Regions from separate parts of the Micromonospora sp. NPDC051227 genome, predicted to be linked through region 1. Evidence: predicted binding sites of a transcription regulator. Region 1 holds the regulator's gene; each other region holds the start of a gene.
The links. The regulator HrcA, encoded in region 1, represses chaperone genes, less so after heat shock. The targets are predictions, from matches to a motif close to GGTTNGCACNCTCNNNNNGAGNGTGCNAACC.

Region 1 (6,862 bases):
GGGCTGGCCGCCGACGCCGAGGTGACCACCGAGGCCAACCCCGAGTCGGTCACCCCGGAATCGTTGAAGCTGCTGCGGGCCGCCGGCTACACCCGGATCTCGCTGGGCATGCAGTCCGCCTCCCCGGGGGTGCTGGCGATCCTGGACCGCAAACACAGCGCCGGCCGGGCCACCGCCGCCGCCCTGGAGGCGCGCGACGCCGGGTTCGAGCACGTCAACCTGGACCTGATCTACGGCACCCCGGGGGAGCGGGCCGAGGACTTCGCCGCCTCGCTGGAGCAGGTCGTCGCCGCCGGGGTGGACCACGTCAGCGCATACGCCCTGATCGTCGAGGACGGCACCCGGCTCGCCGCCCGGATGCGGCGCGGCGAACTGGCGTACCCCAGTGACGATGTGGCCGCGGACCGCTACCTGGCCGCGGAGGCCGCGCTCGACGCGGCCGGACTCTCCTGGTACGAGGTCTCCAACTGGGCCCGCACCGAGGAGGCCCGCTGCCGGCACAACCTGCTCTACTGGACCGGCGCGGACTGGTGGGGGCTGGGGCCGGGGGCGCACAGCCACGTCGGTGGGGTGCGCTGGTGGAACGTGAAGCACCCCTCGGCGTACGCCCAGCGGTTGGCCGCCGGCGCGTCTCCCGGCCTGGCCCGGGAGGTGCTCACTGTCGACGAGGCGCACATGGAGGACGTGATGCTCCGGCTGCGGCTGGCCAGCGGCCTCCCGCTGGCGGTGCTCGACTCCACCGGCCGGGCCGGCGCCGAGCGGGCGCTGGCCGGCGGCCTGCTGGCCGGCGACGAGTACGCCGCCGGCCGGGCGGTGCTCACCCTGCGCGGGCGGCTGCTCGCCGACGCGGTCGTCCGCGACCTGCTGCCCTGAGTGGCCCACCGTCCCGCACCGGGACAGCGGTGTTCCGAACCGGCCGGGGGAGCGGCCGGCCCGGTTCACTTGATGAAGTTGGCCGTCATCGGGTAGCGGTACGGGGTGCCCTCGTTGGCCTTCATGCCGGCGATGATCCCGAACAGGATCTGGATCACCACGACGGCGATGCTGGGCAGGAAGAGCAGGCACCAGCTCACGAAGAGCAGCACGAACGCGATGATCGACCAGAGGATCTGGAAGTTCAGGGCGGCGAGGGCGTGCGCCCGGACGGTCGGCGACTGCTGGCCGCGGGCCAGGTAGGCGATCAGCGGGGCGACGAAGCCCAGCGGACCAAAACTGACCAGCGCGCCGAGCGCGCCGCCGAAGTGCGCGACCAGCGCCCAGGTCTTGTCCTCGTTGTTGGCGTAGCCGCCGCCGGGGCCGCCGTAGGCCCCACCAGCCGGGTACCCGCCGGGCGGGGGATAGCCCCCGGGCGGGGGGTAACCGCCTGCCGGAGGGTAGCCGCCTGACGGCGGTTGGTCACCGGTGGGCGGCGGATAGCCACCGGGCGGGGGATAGCCGGCCGGCCCGGGCGCCCCGGACAGTGGTGCGGTGGGCGGCTCGGCCGACGGGGACGGGCCCGGGGAGGTGGGCTCCGGCGGGTAGTTGCCGGGGTCGCCCGACCCGGGAGGGCGAGGAGGTTCAGTCATGGATGTCACGGTAGGGGCCTGTGGCAACGCCGCACCAGAGCGACACCGCCTGGCAGTGCGGGCCGATCGGCCCAACGCCGGTGGCGTGGGCCGCACCGACGGGTGGCCGTTGATCATCGCGTCGGCCGGCCCGCCGACGTAGACTGGCACTCGTTACAGTCGAGTGCCAGACGGCCCGGCCGGCCCAGAGCGCCGGCGGCCGACGTGCGACAGGAGGTGCGGAGGATGGGTCTCGACGACCGGAAACTCGCAGTGCTCCGCGCCATCGTCGAAGACTACGTCTCCACCCAGGAGCCGGTCGGCAGCAAGGCGCTGGTCGAGCGGCACCAGCTCGGGGTCTCCCCGGCCACGGTCCGCAACGACATGGCCGTGCTGGAGGAGGAGGGCTACATCCGGCAGCCGCACACCAGTGCCGGCCGGGTGCCCACCGACCGCGGCTACCGCCTCTTCGTCGACCGGTTGTCCCGCGTCAAGCCGCTCAGCCCGGCCGAGCGCCGGGCCATCGAGCGCTTCCTGGTCGGCGCGGTCGACCTCGACGACGTGGTGCACCGCACGGTGCGGTTGCTCGCCCAGCTGACCCGGCAGGTCGCCGTAGTGCAGTACCCGAGCCTGGCCCGCTCCTCGGTGCGTCACCTGGAGCTGGTGCCGATCTCCACCACCCGGCTGATGCTCGTCATGATCGCGGACACCGGGCGGGTGGAGCAGCGACTCGTGGAGTTGCCCGGGCCGGTGCCCGCCGCCGACGTCACCGACCTGCGCCGACTGATCAACGAGAAGCTCGCCAACGCCCGGCTGTCCGAGACGCCACCGCTGGTGCAGGCCTTGGTCGAGGAAGCGCCCACCGGGCTGCGCCCGACCATGACGACGCTCGCCACCGTGCTGCTGGAGACCCTGGTCGAGCGGCACGAGGAGCGGATCGCGCTCGCCGGCACCGCGAACCTCACCCGGGGCGGCCTGCTCGACTTCCAGGGCTCCCTGCGGCCGATCCTCGAGGCTCTGGAGGAGGAGGTCGTGCTGCTCAAGCTCATCGGTGAGACCGAGCCGAGCACGACCCGGGTGCTGATCGGCGACGAGAACGAGTTCGACAACCTGCGCGCCGCCTCGGTGGTCAGCACCGGGTACGGCCCGGGCACCACCATCGTGGGCGGCCTGGGGGTGCTGGGGCCCACCCGGATGGACTACCCCGGCAACATCGCCACGGTGCGCGCCGTGGCACGCTACGTGGGCGAGTTGCTGGCCCAGAACTGATTGGTCAGGGCCGATGCGGCCGGCTGCGGCCGCCGACCGGCGCAACGCGAGACGAACATGAGGACACGGAACGCAGTGGCCAGGGACTACTACGGCATTCTCGGTGTGAGCCGGGAAGCCTCCGATGACGAGATCAAGCGCGCCTACCGCAAGCTGGCCCGCCAGTTCCACCCGGACGTCAATCCGGACCCGGAGGCTCAGGAGAAGTTCAAGGACATCAACGCCGCGTACGAGGTCCTCTCGGACGATCGGAAGCGGCAGATCGTCGACCTGGGTGGCGACCCGCTCGCCCCGGGTGGCGGCGGTGCCGGGGGCCCGGGTGGCCCCGGAGGCGCCGGCCCGTTCGTCGGCTTCCAGGACATCATGGACGCGTTCTTCGGCGGTGCCGGAGGTGGCGCCCGTGGCCCACGGCCGCGTACCCGCCCGGGCGCCGACGCGATCCTGCGGCTCGAACTCGACCTGCACGAGACGGCCTTCGGCGTGGAGGCCCCGATCACCGTCGACACCGCCGTGCTCTGCACCACCTGCTCCGGCGCCGGCACGGCCGCCGGCACGCACCTGGCGACCTGCGAGGCGTGCGGCGGTCGGGGCGAGGTGCAGTCGGTGCAGCGCACCTTCCTCGGCCAGGTGGTCTCCGCCCGGCCGTGCACCGTGTGCCAGGGCTACGGCACCACCATCCCGCACCCCTGCCCCACCTGCGCAGGCGACGGCCGGGTGCGGACCCGCCGTTCGCTGACCGTCAAGATCCCGGCCGGTGTCGAGGACGGCATGCGGATCCGGCTGGCCCAGCAGGGCGAGGTGGGCCCCGGCGGCGGCACCGCCGGTGACCTCTACGTGGAGATCCACGAGCGCCCGCACGACGTGTACTCCCGCAAGGGCGACGACCTGCACTGCCGAGTCACAGTGCCGATGACGGCGGCGGCGCTGGGCACCCGGCTGACCATCAAGACGCTGGACAGCGAGGAGACCCTCGACGTCAAGGCCGGCACCCAGCCGGCCAGCACGCTGCGACTGCGCGCCCGCGGCGTGCCGCACCTGCGCGGCACCGGCCGTGGCGACCTCTACGTCCACCTCGACGTGCGGACGCCCACCAAGCTCGACCCGGACCAGGAGAAGATGCTGCGCGACTTCGCCAAGACCCGTGGTGAGGAGGTCGCCGAGCTGTCCAAGCAGGGCGGCTTCTTCTCCCGGATGCGCGACGCGTTCAACGGGCACGCCTGAGGTGTCCGCACCGCTGTTCCTGGTCGAGGCGCTGCCCACCGGCGACGCGCTGACCCTGGACGGCCCGGAGGGGCATCACGCCGCCACCGTGCAGCGGCTGCGCGTCGGCGAGGAGCTGCTGCTCGCCGACGGTCGGGGTGGCACGGCCGCCGCCGTGGTCACGGCCGTCGGCCGGGGCAGCCTGGAGGTCACCATCACCTCCCGGGGGTACGCGGACGCGCCGGTCCCCCGTCTGGTGACCGTGCAGGGCATCGCCAAGGGCGACCGGGGTGAGCTCGCCGTGCAGGCGATGACCGAGGTCGGGGTGGACGAGATCGTGCCCTGGGCGGCCTCGCGTTCGGTGACCCAGTGGCGCGGCGACCGGGGCGTACGCGCCCGGGAGAAGTGGGTGGCCACCGCCCGGGAGGCGGCCAAGCAGGCCCGCCGACCGTGGCTGCCGGTGGTGGCCGGTGCGCCGGACGAGTCCACCGCCACGGTGGCCCGTCGGATCGCCGGTGCCGCCGCCGGGTTCGTGCTGCACGAGGAGGCCGAAGAGCGGCTCACCACCGCCGAGCTGCCCTCCACCGGCGAGATCGTGCTGGTGGTCGGCCCAGAGGGTGGCATCGCCCCGGCCGAGCTGGCCGCCTTCGCCGAGGCCGGCGGGCGACCCGTACGCCTCGGACCGGCCGTGCTGCGCACCTCCACCGCCGGGGTGGCGGCCCTCAGCGTGCTCGCCACCCGCCTCGGCCGCTGGTGACCCTCGGCGACGGGCTCGGTCAGGGGCGGGGAAACACCGGCACCACCTCTTCCTCCGGCCCCAGATCCAGCCCGGCCGGCCCGATGATCTGCGGGTCCGGTGTGCCGACCACCTCGGGGTCCTTGCCGGTGTAGTCGAAGCGGTGCAGCACGTGCCGCATCGCCTCGAGCCGCGCCCGCTTCTTGTCGTTGCTCTTCACCACCGTCCACGGCGCGTCGGCCGTGTCGGTCCAGAAGAACATCGCCTCCTTGGCCTCGGTGTACTCGTCCCACCGGTCGAGTGACGCGATGTCCATCGGGGACAGCTTCCACTGCCGGACCGGGTCGACCTGGCGGATCGCGAACCGGGTGCGCTGCTCGTTCTGGGAGACGGAGAACCAGAACTTCACCAGCCGGATGCCGGAGCGCACCAGCATCCGTTCCAGCTCCGGGGCCTGCCGTAGGAACTCCAGGTACTCCTTGCGGCTACAGAAGCCCATCACCCGCTCCACGCCGGCCCGGTTGTACCAGGAACGGTCGAACAGCACGATCTCGCCGGCCGCCGGCAGGTGCGCCAGCCAACGCTGGAAGTACCACTGGGCGGCTTCCCGCTCGTCCGGCTTGGCGAGCGCCACCACCGATGCGCCACGCGGGTTGAGGTGCTCCATGAAGCGTTTGATGGTGCCGCCCTTGCCGGCCGCGTCCCGGCCCTCGAAGAGAATCACCAAACGTTCGCCGGACTCCTTGATCCAGTCCTGGAGTTTCAGCAGCTCGATCTGGAGCAGTCGCTTGTCGCGGTCGTACTCGTCGCGGTCCAGTCGCTCGTCGTACGGGTAGTCCTCGCGCCAGGTGTCGACGGGGGTGCCGTCGGGGCGGAGCAGGACAGGGTCGTCGTCGTGGCCATCGGCCACCCGGTAGTCGGCGGTGAGGTCCAGCAGCGCGGAGTCGGCCATGTCGGTGGGACTTACCCTCCCGCGAACCGCCAACCACCTCCCCGGCCGGGTGATCTGCCGGCGGCGTCGACCTCAGCTGCGCAGGTAGGAGGCGCCGTTGAGGTCGACGATCGTGCCGGAGGCCCACTCGGCGTGCGGCGAGGCCAGCCAGTGCACGGCGGCGGCGATCTCCTCCGGTTGGCCCACCCGGTCGAACGGGCTCTGCGCCCGGATGGCCGCGCCCCGCTCGCCGCGCAGGTGCTCGGTGGTCATGTCGGTCGCCACGAAGCCCGGCGCGACGGTGGCGACAGTGATGCCGTACGGCGCGAGCGCCACGGCGAGGGACTGGCCCAGTGCGTTCAGCCCCGCCTTGCTGGCCCCGTACGCCGGCTGGTGCGGCTCGCCGCGGAACGCGCCCCGGGACGAGACGTTGACGATCCGCCCGCCGCGTTCGCGCATGTGCTGGGCGGCGCACCAGGTGACGTTGCCGGCGCCGGTCAGGTTGGTCTCCAACACCTGCCGCCAGCGCTGCTGCCACTCCTCGTACGAGGCGCCGAAGATCGGGTGCGGGTCGTCGCGGTCGCCGTACGTCCCGGCGTTGTTGACCAGCACGTCCAACCCATTGAGCAGGTCGGCGGCCCGGTCGACCATGACCCGGACCGCGTCCGGATCGGTGAGGTCGGCGCGGACCACCACGTGCCCGGTGCCCGGCAGTTGCGCGCGTAGTTCCTCGGCCGCGTCGGCGGAGTCGCGGTGGTGGATGGCAACCCGGTCGCCGCTGGCCGCGAACGCCTTCGCCACCGCGCGGCCGATTCCGCGCGAGGCCCCGGTCACGAGTACCGCCCGATCCGTCATGCCGGCCATCCTGCCTCAGCCGCACCTTCCCGGCGAACAGGCCGGTGGCGCATGCTGCGCCGGAGCGCCCCCGGCCCGTTAGTCCTTACACTGCCCCGATGGGATCCGACTGCCTGTTCTGCCGCATCGTCGCCGGGGAGATCCCGGCCACAGTGGTCCGGGAGACCGACACCACGCTCGCCTTCCGCGACATCGACCCGAAGGCGCCGGTGCACGTCCTGGTCATTCCGAAGGAGCACTACGCCGACGTCGCCACGCTCGCCCAGGGTGACCCGGCGCTGGCCGCCGACGTGCTGGCGACGTCCGCCGCCGTGGCCGAGGACGAGG
Region 2 (6,862 bases), on a different contig from region 1:
GCCCCCGGCCGACCCCAACGACAGTCTTGGGAGCCGGCACGCGGCAGCGGACCCAGCCCGCCGATTCAGGCGCCCACGCAGCCCGGGCGGGCTACGTCGTGCCGTGGATCAACGGACGGTGACGGTGATCGTGTGCCAGCCGGTGGCGCCGTCCGGGACGACGTCCTGCGTACGTTCGGTTTGGGTTTCACCTGTCGCGTCGGTCGCGCGGACCTGGAGCCGGTGCTCGCCCGGTGTGGCGTCCCAGCGCCAGGACCACTGCACCCAGGTGTCCACCGACACGGTCGGAGCCAGCGCGGCTTCCTGCCACGGGCCGTCGTCGACGCGTACCTCGACTCGGCGGATGCCTCGATGCTGCGCCCAGGCCACCCCGGCGACGGTCACCGGGCCGGCGGTCAGCCGGTTACGCCCCCGGGGCGTGTCGATCCGGGACTGGGTCTTGATCGGCCCCTGGGCGGACCAGCCGCGCGGCACCCAGTACGCGTCGAAGTCGGCGAACCGGGTCAGCTCCAGTTCGGTCACCCATTTGCACGCCGACACGTAGCCGTAGAGGCCCGGCACCACCACTCGGACCGGGAAGCCGTGCTCGACCGGCAGCGGCTCGCCGTTCATCCCGACGGCCAGCAGCGCGTCCCGTCCGTCGCGCAGCGCGGCGGTCGGGGTGCCGCAGGTCCAGCCGTCGACCGACCGGCCGACGACCTGGTCGGCGTCGTCGTCCGGCTCGACCTCGTCCAGCAGTTCCCGCAGGGGTACGCCGAGCCATAGGGCATTGCCGATCAGGTCCCCGCCCACCTCGTTGGAGACGCAGGCCAGCGTGACGTACCGCTCGACCAGCGGGCGGGCCAGCAGATCCGCGTAGCTGTAGGTGCGCTCCCTGCCGACCCGTCCGTGGATCCGCAGCCGCCAGGTATCCGGGTCGACCTGGGGCACCACCAGCGCGGTGTCGATCCGGTAGAACCCGAAGTTCGGGGTGACGTACGGCGCGAGCTGCGTCAGTGAGAGGTCCGCGCCCGCCGGTACGGCCGGTGCGGGGGCGACCGGCGCGGGCAGGCGGATCGCGTCGCGGGCTGCGGACACGCCGCGCCGCCCCGCCAGCCACCGCCCGCCGAGACCGGCCACCACAGCCGTGCCGAGCAGCACCCCGCTGCCGGTGAGGAACCGCCGCCGCGACTCCGGGTCCACTTCGGCAGGCCCGACCGGTTCGGCCCCCGTCGTCGGCCCGGCGGGAGTCACCGGCACCGACTCGCCCGGTGGCACCGGACCAGCCGGTAAGGCCGGACCAGCTGACGACACCGGGCCAGCCTGCGACACCGGACCAGCGGACGACACCGGGCCAGCAGGCGGCGTGGGTGGTGACCAGGACCAGGGGTCCAGCTCGAACGGTCCGCCGATGAACAGCCAGAGCACCAGGGCGCCGAGACCGGCGCCGACCAGGGACGGCAGCGCGTCGGCGAGGTCAGCTCCGGGGCGGGTCAATGCGGCGGCCACGCCGATGGCGCCGAACGCGGCAATGCCGGCCAGGCCGAGTGCCAACCGGCGGACCGCCAGTACGCCGAAGAGCGCGGCGAAGCCTCCCAGCAACACGGCCGTGCCGACCAGCAGCGCGATCTTGTCGGCGGTGCCGAAGAGGTCGATGGCGAGTTGCTTCAGCGACTCGGGGACGGCGTCGACGATGACCCCGCCGACCGCGACCAGGGGCGCCGACCGGGGACCGGTCAACACCGCTACCGGTTCGGCGATCCCGATCGCGACGGCGGCGGCGGTGATTCCGGCCAACGCGGCGTACCGCCGTGACGTGGTGCTCATCGGCCCAGTGTGCGCGATCATCTCGGCCGGTCGCCAACAACGTCAGCGTTCGGTAATGACCTGGCAGCCCGCAGGAACGAGCCGGGGCGCACCGCCTTACGGCGGTGCGCCCCGGAACGGGTGTCGCTACCGGATCAGAAGCCCGGGCCGTGCTGGTGGCCGTGACCGTGGCCGTGCCCGCCGGCGGCGGCCGGCTCGGCCTGCTCCGGCTTCTCCACCACGAGGCTCTCCGTGGTGAGCAGCAGCCCGGCGATCGATGCGGCGTTGGTGACCGCGTTGCGGGTCACCTTCACCGGGTCGATGATGCCGGCCTTGACCAGGTCGACGTACTCGCCCTTGGCGGCGTCGAGGCCGTTGCCCCACTCGAGGTCGGCGACCTTCTGGGTCACGACGTAGCCGTCGTGACCGGCGTTCTGGGCGATCCAGCGCAGCGGCTCGACGAGCGCCTTGCGCACGACCGAGACGCCGACCTTCTCGTCACCGGTGAAGCCCAGGTCGTCGTCGAGCACCGAGAGGATCTGCACCAGGGCGGCGCCGCCGCCGGGCACGGTGCCCTCCTCGACCGCAGCCTTGGTCGCCGCGATGGCGTCCTCGATGCGGTGCTTGCGCTCCTTCATCTCGACCTCGGTCGCCGCGCCGGCCTTGATGACGGCGATGCCACCGGAGAGCTTTGCCAGCCGCTCGGCCAGCTTCTCCCGGTCCCAGTCGGAGTCGGAGGCCTCGATCTCCTTGCGGATCTGGGACACCCGGTCGGCGACGTCGGCCTTCTGGCCACCGCCGTCGACGATCGTGGTGTTCTCCTTGTCGACCACGACGCGCCGGGCGGTGCCGAGCACCTCCAGGCCGACCTGGTCGAGCTTGTAGCCCAGCTCCGGGGCGACCAGCTCGGCGCCCGTGGAGATCGCGATGTCCTGGAGCATTGCCTTGCGCCGGTCACCGAAGCCCGGGGCCTTGACCGCGCAGACCTTGAGGGTCTTGCGCAGCGAGTTGACCACCAGGGTGGAGAGCGCCTGGCCGTCCACGTCCTCAGCGATGATCAGCAGGGGCTTGCTGTTCTGCAGGACCTTCTCCAGCAGCGGCAGCAGCTCCTCGATCGCCGAGATCTTCTGGGTGGTGACCAGGATGTACGCGTCCTCAAGGACGGACTCCTGACCCTCCAGGTCGGTGACGAAGTTCGGCGAGATGAAGCCCTTGTCGAACTGGAGACCCTCGGTCACGTCCAGTTCGGTGGTGAGCATCGAGCCTTCCTCGACGGTGATGACACCGTCGCGGCCGACGCGTTCCATCGCCTCGGCGATCAGATCGCCGATCGTGGAGTCCTGCGCGGAGATCGTCGCCACGTTCGCGATCGACTCCTTGCTGGTGACCTCGGCGGCACGGCCGAGCAGCGCCTCGGAGACCTTCATGGCCGCCGCGTCGATGCCCCGCTTGAGGCCGGCCGGGTTGGTCCCGGCGGTCACGTTGCGCAGACCCTCGCGGACCATCGCCTGGGCCAGCACGGTCGCGGTGGTGGTCCCGTCGCCGGCAACGTCGTTGGTCTTGGTCGCCACCTCCTTGACCAGCTGCGCGCCAAGGTTCTCGTACGGGTTGGTGAGCTCGATCTCCTTGGCGATGGTCACACCATCGTTGGTGATCGTCGGCGCACCGAATTTCTTGTCCAGGACGACGTTGCGCCCGCGCGGGCCGAGGGTGACCTTGACCGCGTCCGCGAGGGCGTTGACACCGTGCTCCAGCAGGTGCCGGGCGTCGTCCGAGAAGCTCAGGATCTTCGCCATAAATGTCCCTTCGAAGCGCCATTGCCCCGGCCCGGCGAGCCGGACCGGGGCAATGGCACTGATCGGTTGCTTACTTCTCGATGACCGCGAGGACGTCGCGGGCGGAGAGCACCAGGTACTCCTCGCCGGCGTACTTGACCTCGGTGCCGCCGTACTTCGAGTAGAGGACGGTGTCGCCGACCTGAACGTCAACCGGAACCCGGTTGCCGTTGTCGTCGACGCGCCCCGGGCCCACAGCGAGGACGGTGCCCTCCTGCGGCTTCTCCTTGGCGGTGTCGGGGATCACGATGCCCGACGCAGTGGTGGTCTCAGCCTCGTTCGCCTGGACCACGATGCGGTCCTCGAGCGGCTTGATCGCAACCTTGGTCGCGGTAGTCACGGGCATACCCTCCTGGGGTACTACTGGTTTCGTTGCTGGTCGGCGGGGCCTACCAGCGTCAATCTGCCTCATGCCACCGGGCGGGACCGTCGTCGCGGGTGCCGGTCCGCCTGGCGTGCGCACCCGGGTCGCGAGACCCGGAAGCTGGCACCCTCAGGGTGAGAGTGCTAATCGCAGGTTATTCCGTGGCTAGCACTCCGTCAAGGAGAGTGCCAGCGCGTCGCGCCCCGAAAGCCAGGATTTCCTGGTCGACCGGGACAATGGCCGGGTGGATCTCGATCAGCTGGCGGCGCTGCGTACCCCTGAGGGGTCGGCCGCGCTCACGACGGCGGCCGGGCTGGCCGGCGGTGATCCACTGGCCGCGGCGTCGGCGCTGCGGGCGGCCGGGGTGCCGCCGACGTTGGCCGCGGCGGCGCTCACCCAGGCCGAGCTGCGCCGCCGGGCGGTGGGCAAGTTCGGCTCGGCCGCCGCTGGGATGTTCCTCACCCGCCCCGGCCTGGAGCAGGCCACCCGGCGGGTGGTCGCCGACCGTCGGGCCGCCCGGTTGTACGCGGCCGGCGTGCGCACCCTGGCCGATCTCGGCTGCGGGCTCGGGGCCGATGCGCTGGCCGCCGCCCGTGCCGGCATCCGGGTGTACGGGGTGGAGGCCGACCCGGTGACTGCCGCGATGGCCGCCGCCAACGCCGAGGCGGCCGGGCTGGCCGAGCTGTTCACTGTCGAGTGCGGCGACGCGACCGGGTTCGACGTGTCAGGGGTTGACGGGGTCTTCTGCGATCCGGCCCGCCGCACCACCGGCACCGGGCGGCGGATCTTCGACCCGCGCGCCTACTCGCCACCGTGGGATTTCGTGACCGGGCTGGCCGAGCGGGTGCCGCGCACCGTGGTGAAGGTGGCGCCGGGCCTGGACCATGCGCTCATCCCGGCCGGGGCGGAGGCCGAGTGGGTCGGCGTGGACGGCGACCTGGTCGAGGCGGCGCTCTGGTGCGGCGAACTGGCTGAGGTGCCCCGTCGTGCCAGCCTCTACCGACAGCGGGGCGCGGAGGCGCACCACCACCAGCTCACCGGCTCGGGTGCCACCGAGGCGCCGGTCGGGCCGGTGCGCCGCTACCTGTACGACCCGGACCCGGCCGTGGTCCGCGCGCACCTCGTCGCCGAACTGGCCACCGAACTGGACGCCACCCTGGCGGATCCGAGCATCGCCTACCTCTACGCCGACCAGCCGATCCGCACCCCGTACGCGCGCTGGCTGGAGATCACCGACGTGCTGCCGTTCTCGCTCAAGCGCCTGCGGGCGCTGCTGCGCGACCGCCGGGTGGGCCGGGTGGAGATCCTCAAGCGGGGTTCGGCCCTCACCCCGGAGCAGCTCCGGCGGGACCTGCGGCTGGCCGGGGACGCGGCGGCGAGTCTGGTGCTCACCCGGGTCGACGGCGCACCGACGGTGCTGATCGGCCGGCCGATCGACTAGCGGCGTCTCGACTAGCCTCGTCGCTGTGGCGGGACAGGGCACGCCGGCAACGGCACTGTTGGTCAAGCGCGGCATCGCGCATCGCACCCATCCGTACCGGGTGGCGCCGGACGCCCCGAACTACGGCGCGTTGGTGGCGGTGGCGCTCGGCGTGGCACCGGAACGCGTGTTCAAGTCGCTGGTGACCGCTGTCGACGGCGCCCTCACCGTGGCGGTCGTTCCGGTCACCGGTGAGCTGGATCTCAAGGCGCTCGCGGCGGCGGTCGGCGGCAAGCGGGCGGTGTTGGCCGACCGGGCGGTCGCCGAGCGGGCCACCGGTTACGTGCGCGGTGGGATCAGCCCGCTCGGGCAGCGTCGACGGTTGCCCACCGTGCTGGACGAATCCGCGCTGGATCTCCCGACGATCTACGTCTCGGCTGGTCGACGCGGTCTGCAACTCGAACTGGCCGCGGCGGATCTGGTGGCGTTGACCGACGCCCGCACCGCGCCGTTGCAGACCCACTGACGGCCTTCGTTACGTCGACTCCCCCGTGGGATACCCGGGGAGTAACAGTCGCGTTGCTGAATTGTTATCGCTCCCAACAAACTATGCACCTGCGCGGTCTTGTGGAGCCGGTGTGACGCGAAATACGTTGCCGGACACAACAAAACAACACCTCCCCCACCTCCGAAAGGACCCTGCACATGCGTAAGGGGATCCTCACCATCGCCGCCGTGGGCCTGCTCACGACCGGCGGCTTGACCGCTTGCAGCGACGACTCCGGTGCCGGCTCGACCGACTCCGCCAAGACTCCCAAGATCGGCGTGATCCTCCCGGACAGCAAGTCCTCGGCCCGCTGGGAAACGGCGGACCGCCGGTTCCTGGAGGAGGCGTTCAAGGCCGCCGGCGTCCAGTACGACATCCAGAACGCTCAGAACGACAAGACCGCCTTCCAGACCATCGCCGACCAGATGATCACCGGCGGCGTGACCGCCCTGATGATCGTCAACCTGGACTCCGGCACCGGCAAGGCCGTGCTCGACAAGGCCAAGTCGCAGGGCGTGGCCACCATCGACTACGACCGGCTCACCCTCGGCGGCTCCGCCCAGTACTACGTCAGCTTCGACAACGAGACCGTCGGCAAGCTCCAGGGCGAGGGTCTGTCGAAGTGCCTGACCGAGAAGGGCGCCAAGAACCCCGTCGTGGCGTACCTGAACGGCTCCCCCACCGACAACAACGCCACCCTCTTCAAGGCCGGCTACGACTCGGTGCTCAAGCCGAAGTTCGACTCCAAGGAATACGTCAAGGGCCCTGAGGACGCGGTGCCGGCGTGGGACAACGCGCAGGCCGCGACGATCTTCGAGCAGCAGCTCACCAAGGCCAACGGCAAGATCGACGGCGTGCTGGCCGCGAACGACGGTCTCGGCAACGCCGCCATCTCGATCCTGAAGAAGAAC
Region 3 (6,862 bases), on a different contig from region 1:
TGCACCTGTCCTGCAACCTCACCGGCGGTGTCTTCGTCAACCAGTCGGCGGCGTTCTCCGACTTCCACGGCAGTGGGGCCAACGCGGCGGCCAACTCGGCGCTGACCGACGGGGCGTACGTCGCCAACCGGTTCCGGATCGTGCAGTCTCGGCGGCACGTCTGACCTTTGGTTGCGGTTTCCGGGGCTGTCCCGTTCCTCGCGGTTGGGGGTTCCGGGGCAGCCCGCGCCGCTCCGGGCGGTCAGGCTTGATCCCTGCGCGAGGCGGGCTGCCCCGGAAACCCTTTGTGGGCACGGTTGCCGCTGACGCGTCCGACCTTGGGGGCATCACCGGGGTTCTGCCCTGGGGAGGCTAGGCGGGGCGGCGCATCTGTAGCTCGGTGAGGGCTGGGATGGTCGGGTGGGGGACTCGTACCCCGGTGTCCTTGAAGCCCAGGCGCTGGTAGGCGCGGTAGGCGCGGTCGTTACCGACCACCACCTCCAGCAGCAGCTCGGGTCGGCCACAGGCTCGCGACCAGGCTGCCACCCCGTCGATCAGCTCGCCGAGCAGGCCACTGCCGCGCCAGGCCGGCGTGACGTACACGGCGTAGATCACGGTCAGCCCCGGTTCGTTCGGGTGGGTCGTACCACCGGCGTGCCCGACCAGCCGGCCGCCCGGGTCGGCGACGAACTGCGCGTTACCGGCACCGGCGGAGGTGTACGCGACCCGGGCGGCGAACTCGTTGTGCGGTCGGGCCGCCGCGTCCGCCAGGGTCTCCAGGAAGGCCAACGGCGCGTCGGCCAGCATCTCCAGGCGCAGCGCCCGCATCCGGGCGGCGTCCTCCGGCCGGACCCGGCGGATCTCCGCGAGCCGCAGGGCCGGTGAGCCCATGTCGGTGGTCATGTCCGCATGCCTACCACAGGGCAGAGATGGCGTTTCGCGAGCTGGGCCCGACCGCCGTCAACTCGGGGCCACCCTGCGACCATCCCTCCATTCGCAATGACGCGGGCGAATCCGGTGGCTCGAGAACCCGGCCGATCAGCGCGGTCGGGACGCCCCGAAGTCTGTCTGATTGTGGCCGTGCGCGGCCGTCACTCCTCGTGTAGCGTGCGATTTCGGTCACCTGCTTCAATGGCGGTCATCGATCGCTGAGTCGGTGGTCCGGGGCGCCCGGCCGTGCCGTGCGCCGAGTCAGGCAACGCCGCGCAGAGTGAGGGAAGTGCACCGTGGCACAGGGCTCCGTGAAGTGGTTCAACGCCGAGAAGGGCTACGGCTTCATCGCCGTCGACGGCGGTCAGGACGTGTTCGTCCATTTCTCCGCGATCGAGATGGACGGTTACAAGGCGCTGGACGACGGTCAGCGGGTCGAGTTCGAGATCACCCAGGGCCAGAAGGGCCCACAGGCAGAGCACGTACGCGTCATCGGCTGAGCTTCCTGGCCGATCGGCCCCGTGAGTCGGGGCTGCGGCAGGGGCGCGCAGCCGGGAAGATCGTGAACCGTTCCAGCCGATGTGAGGAGCGTTCATGACCGACCAGCCGCCCCCGTCCACTCCGTCCCCCGGGTCGGGGGAGCCGGACCCGTCCTCGCCCGCAGGCAGCCCCGGCCACGCCGGTCCGCCCCCCGGCTGGGGGCCGGGCATGCCCCCGGCCGGCCCGTCCTCCGGCCCCGCCGGTCCGCCGCCCGGGTGGGACCCCGGGCAGGGCGCCTGGGGTGCGGCCCCGCCGCCGCAGGGCTGGGCGTTCCCGCCTACCGGGGGCTACCCGCCCGGGTCGGGTCCCTACGGCGGGCAGCCGTGGTACCCGGGGCCGCCGGTCGGCTGGTACCCGCCGGGATACGGGTTCGACCCGAACGACGCCCTGGTCACTCCGCCCGGTGCCGGCATCGGCGGCTGGTTCAACCGGTGCGGGGGAGCGCTGCGTCGGGGCTGGCGGCAGTTGGTGCCGATCATGCTGCTCACCCAGGTGCTGCCGGCGGCGGTGCTCTCGGTGGTCTCCCTCGGGCTGGACCCGTCGGCGAAGTGGGCCGCCCAGGCCGAATCGACGTCGACCCCCACGCTGCCGGACAATTTCGCCGCCGAGCTGCTGAGCCTCCTGGTCCTACTGGTCGGCGGCAGCCTGGTGGTCGGGTTGGTGCAGGCCGTCGGGTGGGCCGCCGGCACCTGGGTGATCACCCAACAGGCGGCCGGTCAGCCGGCCAGCCTGGAGTCTGCGCTGCGCTACGGCCTGCGTCGGGCACTCGGGCTGTGGGGCTGGACCCTGTTGGTCAGTCTGCTGATCGGCGTCGGTGTCTGTTTCTGCGTGCTGCCGGGCATCTACCTGGCCTTCGCGCTGAGCATGGCCGGCCCGGTCTATCTCTTCGAACGGCACAACCCGATCGGTCGATCGTTCCGGATGTTCCACGACCGGCTCGGCCTGCTGCTCGGACGGGTGGCCCTGGTGGCCGTGGCGGTGATCGTCGGGACCCTGATCCCCGGTGGCCTGGAAGGGATCGGCACCTCCGCGCTCGGAACGGATCCGTTCTCCTCGGCGGGTACCGCCGCCGGGACGGTGGTGGTGATCGCGATCACCGCCGTGCTGGCCCTGCCGGCGCACCTCGCCCAGATGATCGGTCTGCTGGTGACGTACGCAGAGCAGAGGGCCCATGAGGCGCCGGTGAACACTGCCGGACTGGCCGCGGAACTCGGCTGAGCGGCCCCATCGTGCTTGCACTCGGCAGGGGAGAGTGCTAAACAAGTCATTGGCACTCGCATACCGTGAGTGCCAGCGGTCGGGACGGTGGGGCCAGGTTGCACCGGCGTGGAGACGCCGGGGCGGCACATGGCCGGTCGTCGCGGGCTATCCGGCCCGGCCGAAGGACGTCGTCGTCGCCTGGTGGCGACGTCCCAAGTGCGTACACCAGGCGGCCCATCCGGGACACACACTCGGGTGGCCGTGAGTGTCCAGGAGGACAACGCCGTATGGCAAAGATGATCGCGTTCGACGAAGAGGCGCGCCGCGGCCTCGAGCGTGGCATGAACCAGCTCGCCGACGCCGTAAAGGTGACCCTCGGCCCGAAGGGCCGCAACGTCGTGCTCGAGAAGAAGTGGGGTGCCCCCACCATCACCAACGATGGTGTGAGCATCGCCAAGGAGATCGAGCTCGAGGACCCGTACGAGAAGATCGGCGCTGAGCTGGTCAAGGAGGTCGCGAAGAAGACCGACGACGTTGCCGGTGACGGCACGACGACGGCGACCGTCCTGGCCCAGGCCCTGGTTCGCGAGGGCCTGCGTAACGTGGCCGCCGGCGCCAACCCGATGGCCCTGAAGCGGGGCATCGAGGCCGCGGTCGCGAGCGTCTCGGAGGAGCTGTCCAAGCTCGCCAAGGACGTCGAGACCAAGGAGCAGATCGCCTCCACCGCCTCCATCTCCGCTGGCGACAGCACCGTCGGCGAGATCATCGCCGAGGCGATGGACAAGGTCGGCAAGGAAGGCGTCATCACCGTCGAGGAGAGCAACACCTTCGGGCTCGAGCTGGAGCTCACCGAGGGTATGCGCTTCGACAAGGGCTACATCTCGGCCTACTTCATGACCGACCCGGAGCGTATGGAGGCCGTCTTCGACGACCCGTACATCCTGATCGCCAACAGCAAGATCTCGTCGGTGAAGGACCTGCTCCCGATCCTGGAGAAGGTCATGCAGTCGGGCAAGCCGCTGCTGATCATCGCCGAGGACCTGGAGGGCGAGGCCCTCGCCACCCTGGTGGTCAACAAGGTCCGTGGCACCTTCAAGTCGGTCGCCGTCAAGGCGCCGGGCTTCGGTGACCGCCGCAAGGCCATGCTGACCGACATCGCCATCCTCGCCGGTGGCCAGGTCATCAGCGAGGAGGTCGGCCTCAAGCTCGACGCCGCCAGCCTCGACATGCTGGGTCGCGCCCGCAAGGTCGTGGTGACCAAGGACGAGACCACCATCGTCGACGGTGCCGGTGACGCCGAGCAGATCCAGGGCCGGGTCAACCAGATCCGGGCCGAGATCGACAAGAGCGACTCCGACTACGACCGGGAGAAGCTGCAGGAGCGGCTGGCCAAGCTGGCCGGCGGCGTTGCGGTGATCAAGGTCGGCGCGGCCACCGAGGTCGAGCTCAAGGAGCGCAAGCACCGCATCGAGGACGCCGTTCGCAACGCGAAGGCCGCCGTCGAGGAGGGCATCGTCCCGGGTGGTGGCGTCGCGCTGGTGCAGGCCGGCAAGACCGCCTTCGACAAGCTCGACCTGGTCGGCGACGAGGCGACCGGTGCGAACATCGTCAAGGTGGCGCTGGACGCCCCGCTGCGGCAGATCGCCGTCAACGCCGGCCTTGAGGGCGGCGTCGTGGTGGAGAAGGTCCGTAACCTCGAAGCGGGTCACGGTCTGAACGCCGCCAACGGCGAGTACGTCGACCTGCTGGCCGCGGGCATCATCGACCCGGCCAAGGTCACGCGCTCGGCGCTGCAGAACGCCGCTTCCATCGCGGCGCTCTTCCTCACCACCGAGGCTGTTGTCGCGGACAAGCCGGAGAAGACCCCGGCTGCCCCGGCTGGCCCGGGTGGCGGGGACATGGACTTCTGAGTCCAGTTCCGACACCGAACGGGGCGGGCCGCTGACGCGGTCCGCCCCGTTCGTCGTCAGGTTGGTAGTGGGCGCTGGTTACGCCGTTTCTGTGCCCGGTTGTACGGCGGGAGCAGTTGGATCGGCGCGTCCACCATCTCCCGCGGCTCCTCGACCACCGACGGCTCAGCGTCGGTCGTCATCTCGGCCAGTTGTTCGGCGTCGCCGTAGTCGAGCCGGTCGAACGGCAGTTGGCCGGGGAGTTCACCGACCGGTTTCCAGGTGATCGGCGGGCCGTCCTCGGTCTGGTTGTCATCCGTGGTCATGGCTGCCTCCTCTACCAAAACGGTAGGGGGCGTCGATGGCCGATGCGGGCGAATGGATCCATGTCCTGTTTGCCCCGGTTATGCCGTCGGTAGGCTTCGCCGGTACAGGAAGAAGACCCGCTCGATCCGCGCGCCCGCGCTGCCCGAATAGAACGGCACCGGCCCCACCCAGCCGATCTGTGCCCGATCCAGCCCCGCCGCCCGCTGGTCGCGCAGGCAGCGCCGCAACAGCACCCCACCGATGCCCGACCCCTCCGCGGCCGGCGCGGTGCCCATCGGCCCGAACCAGCTCGGCCGGGACGACCCGTACGCGGCGAAGCCGAGCACCTCGCCGTCCCGCTCCGCCAGGTGGCAACCCGCGTCGGCGCGCCCCACGGACCCGGCCAGCTCGCCGTCCCACGTTCCGCCGAAGGTGGACCGGGCGAACGCCGACAGCGCCGGCAGGTCCGCCGGCTCCGCCCGGCGTACCGTGACGCCCTGATCGGCGAGCCGCCGCTCCGTCGCCTCGGTGGACCGCAGTGCCGGCGACCCGTCGTACGACAGGTCCGCTGTCATGTTCCAGGCGGTCCGGTCGTGCTGGTAGCCGAGCGCGAGGGCGGCGCAGACCGCCGGCGTGTAGCGGACGTCGATTCCCGGCCACGCGTAGTACGGCGGGTTTCCGGCCAGCAGCACCTCGGTCGCCCCGCGCTCGGCGAGCACCCGCTCGGCCCGCTGGAGCAGCGCCCGGCCGACGCCCCGACGCCGCTGATCCGCAGGGACCGCGACCAGGTCGACGTGCCCGATCCCCGGCTCGGTCGACGACACCGAACAGATCAGCACCCCCACCAGGTCCCCACCCCGGTACGCGCCCAGCCCGACCACCGGCCGGTCGGCGATGGCCCGGGTCCAGAGCACGTCCACGATGGCAGCCGCCTCGGCGGCGTCCTCGGGCAGGTCGAGAGCCTGCTGGCAGAGCTGTACGACGGTGGGGACCAGGTCGGCGGTCAGCTCGGTGACGGTGATCTCGGCGTCCATGGTCGCCGACCCTAGATCACCGGGTGGGGAGGCGCACCCCCGGCTCAGCGCTTCAGGAAGGAAACCTGCCTATTGCTGGGCGGCGCGAACGGCGGCGTAGGCGTCGACCTGACCGGCACCGGTGACGTTCGACGGGGCACCACAGGCGTCGGAGGGGCTGTCGGAGCGGTAGGTGGGCGTCGCCGCCGTGGCGGTGTCCCGAAGGATCTGCCGGGTCCGGGTCACGTCGCCGACCAGCGCCGGGTTCGCCGACCACATCAGCGCGACCACCCCGGCCACCTGCGGGGTCGCCATCGACGTGCCGTCCAGCGCGGCGTACGTGCCGCCCGGCATGGCCGACACCACGCCCACCCCCGGTGCCAGCACGTCCGGTTTACCCGAGCCGCCCGGCACCGGCCCCCGCGAGGAGAATTCGGCGACCCGCCGCTGGGCGTCCACAGCGCCCACTGTCAGCACGTCCGGGTAGGGGGCGGGCGGATCGTCGATCGACGCGCACCACGGGCCGGTGTTACCGGCCGCGGCGACCACGAAGATCCCGGCGGCGTCGAGGGCGGCGGTGGCCGGCCGCAGAACGCGCTGGTCGCAACCCTCGATGGGCGGGCAGCCCCACGAGTTGGTCAGCACCTGGGGGGCGCGCTCCGGACGGCCGTCGGTGAACGGGTCGCCGCCAGCCGGGAAGGGCGCCAACATGAACTGGAGGCAGTCCAGGTAGTGCGCGGGGCTGCCCAGGTTGCGGTCCAGGTTGACGCAGCCCACCCACTGCGCGTCCGGTGCCACCCCGATGCCGTCCCGCCCGACCGCGCTGCCCACCGTGTGGGTGCCGTGCCCGCCCTGGTCGGTCGGGCTCCGAGTGTCGTCCCACGGGTCGTACCAGGAGTCGTTTCCACCACGGAACCCGGCTCGTAGCGCCGGATGGGTGCCGTCCACCCCCGAATCGGAGCTGCCGACCACGATGCCAGTGCCGGTGACCCGGAGTTGGGACCA

Region 2: a site for HrcA is predicted at 4,103-4,133, ahead of groES (co-chaperone GroES). Genes of this name have one in related genera too.
Region 3: a site for HrcA is predicted at 2,715-2,745, ahead of groL (chaperonin GroEL). Genes of this name have one in related genera too.

What each region holds. Positions count from the first base shown of each region.
Region 1 covers NZ_JBITET010000018.1:68,969-75,830, forward strand. The annotation lists gene hemW (radical SAM family heme chaperone HemW) at 1-873, shown strand, start outside; gene ACIA47_RS29890 (DUF4870 domain-containing protein) at 939-1,565, opposite strand; gene hrcA (heat-inducible transcriptional repressor HrcA) at 1,791-2,813, shown strand; gene dnaJ (molecular chaperone DnaJ) at 2,889-4,034, shown strand; gene ACIA47_RS29905 (16S rRNA (uracil(1498)-N(3))-methyltransferase) at 4,036-4,770, shown strand; gene ppk2 (polyphosphate kinase 2) at 4,790-5,701, opposite strand; gene ACIA47_RS29915 (SDR family NAD(P)-dependent oxidoreductase) at 5,774-6,535, opposite strand; gene ACIA47_RS29920 (histidine triad nucleotide-binding protein) at 6,634-6,862, shown strand, end outside.
Region 2 covers NZ_JBITET010000004.1:603,919-610,780, reverse strand. The annotation lists gene ACIA47_RS14395 (molybdopterin-dependent oxidoreductase) at 109-1,806, opposite strand; gene groL (chaperonin GroEL) at 1,941-3,581, opposite strand; gene groES (co-chaperone GroES) at 3,652-3,966, opposite strand; gene ACIA47_RS14380 (methyltransferase domain-containing protein) at 4,229-5,425, shown strand; gene ybaK (Cys-tRNA(Pro) deacylase) at 5,451-5,930, shown strand; gene ACIA47_RS14370 (substrate-binding domain-containing protein) at 6,110-6,862, shown strand, end outside.
Region 3 covers NZ_JBITET010000004.1:270,718-277,579, forward strand. The annotation lists gene paaN (phenylacetic acid degradation protein PaaN) at 1-164, shown strand, start outside; gene ACIA47_RS12695 (GNAT family N-acetyltransferase) at 352-882, opposite strand; gene ACIA47_RS12700 (cold-shock protein) at 1,206-1,409, shown strand; gene ACIA47_RS12705 (hypothetical protein) at 1,504-2,667, shown strand; gene groL (chaperonin GroEL) at 2,937-4,559, shown strand; gene ACIA47_RS12715 (hypothetical protein) at 4,616-4,864, opposite strand; gene ACIA47_RS12720 (GNAT family N-acetyltransferase) at 4,943-5,878, opposite strand; gene ACIA47_RS12725 (S8 family serine peptidase) at 5,948-6,862, opposite strand, start outside.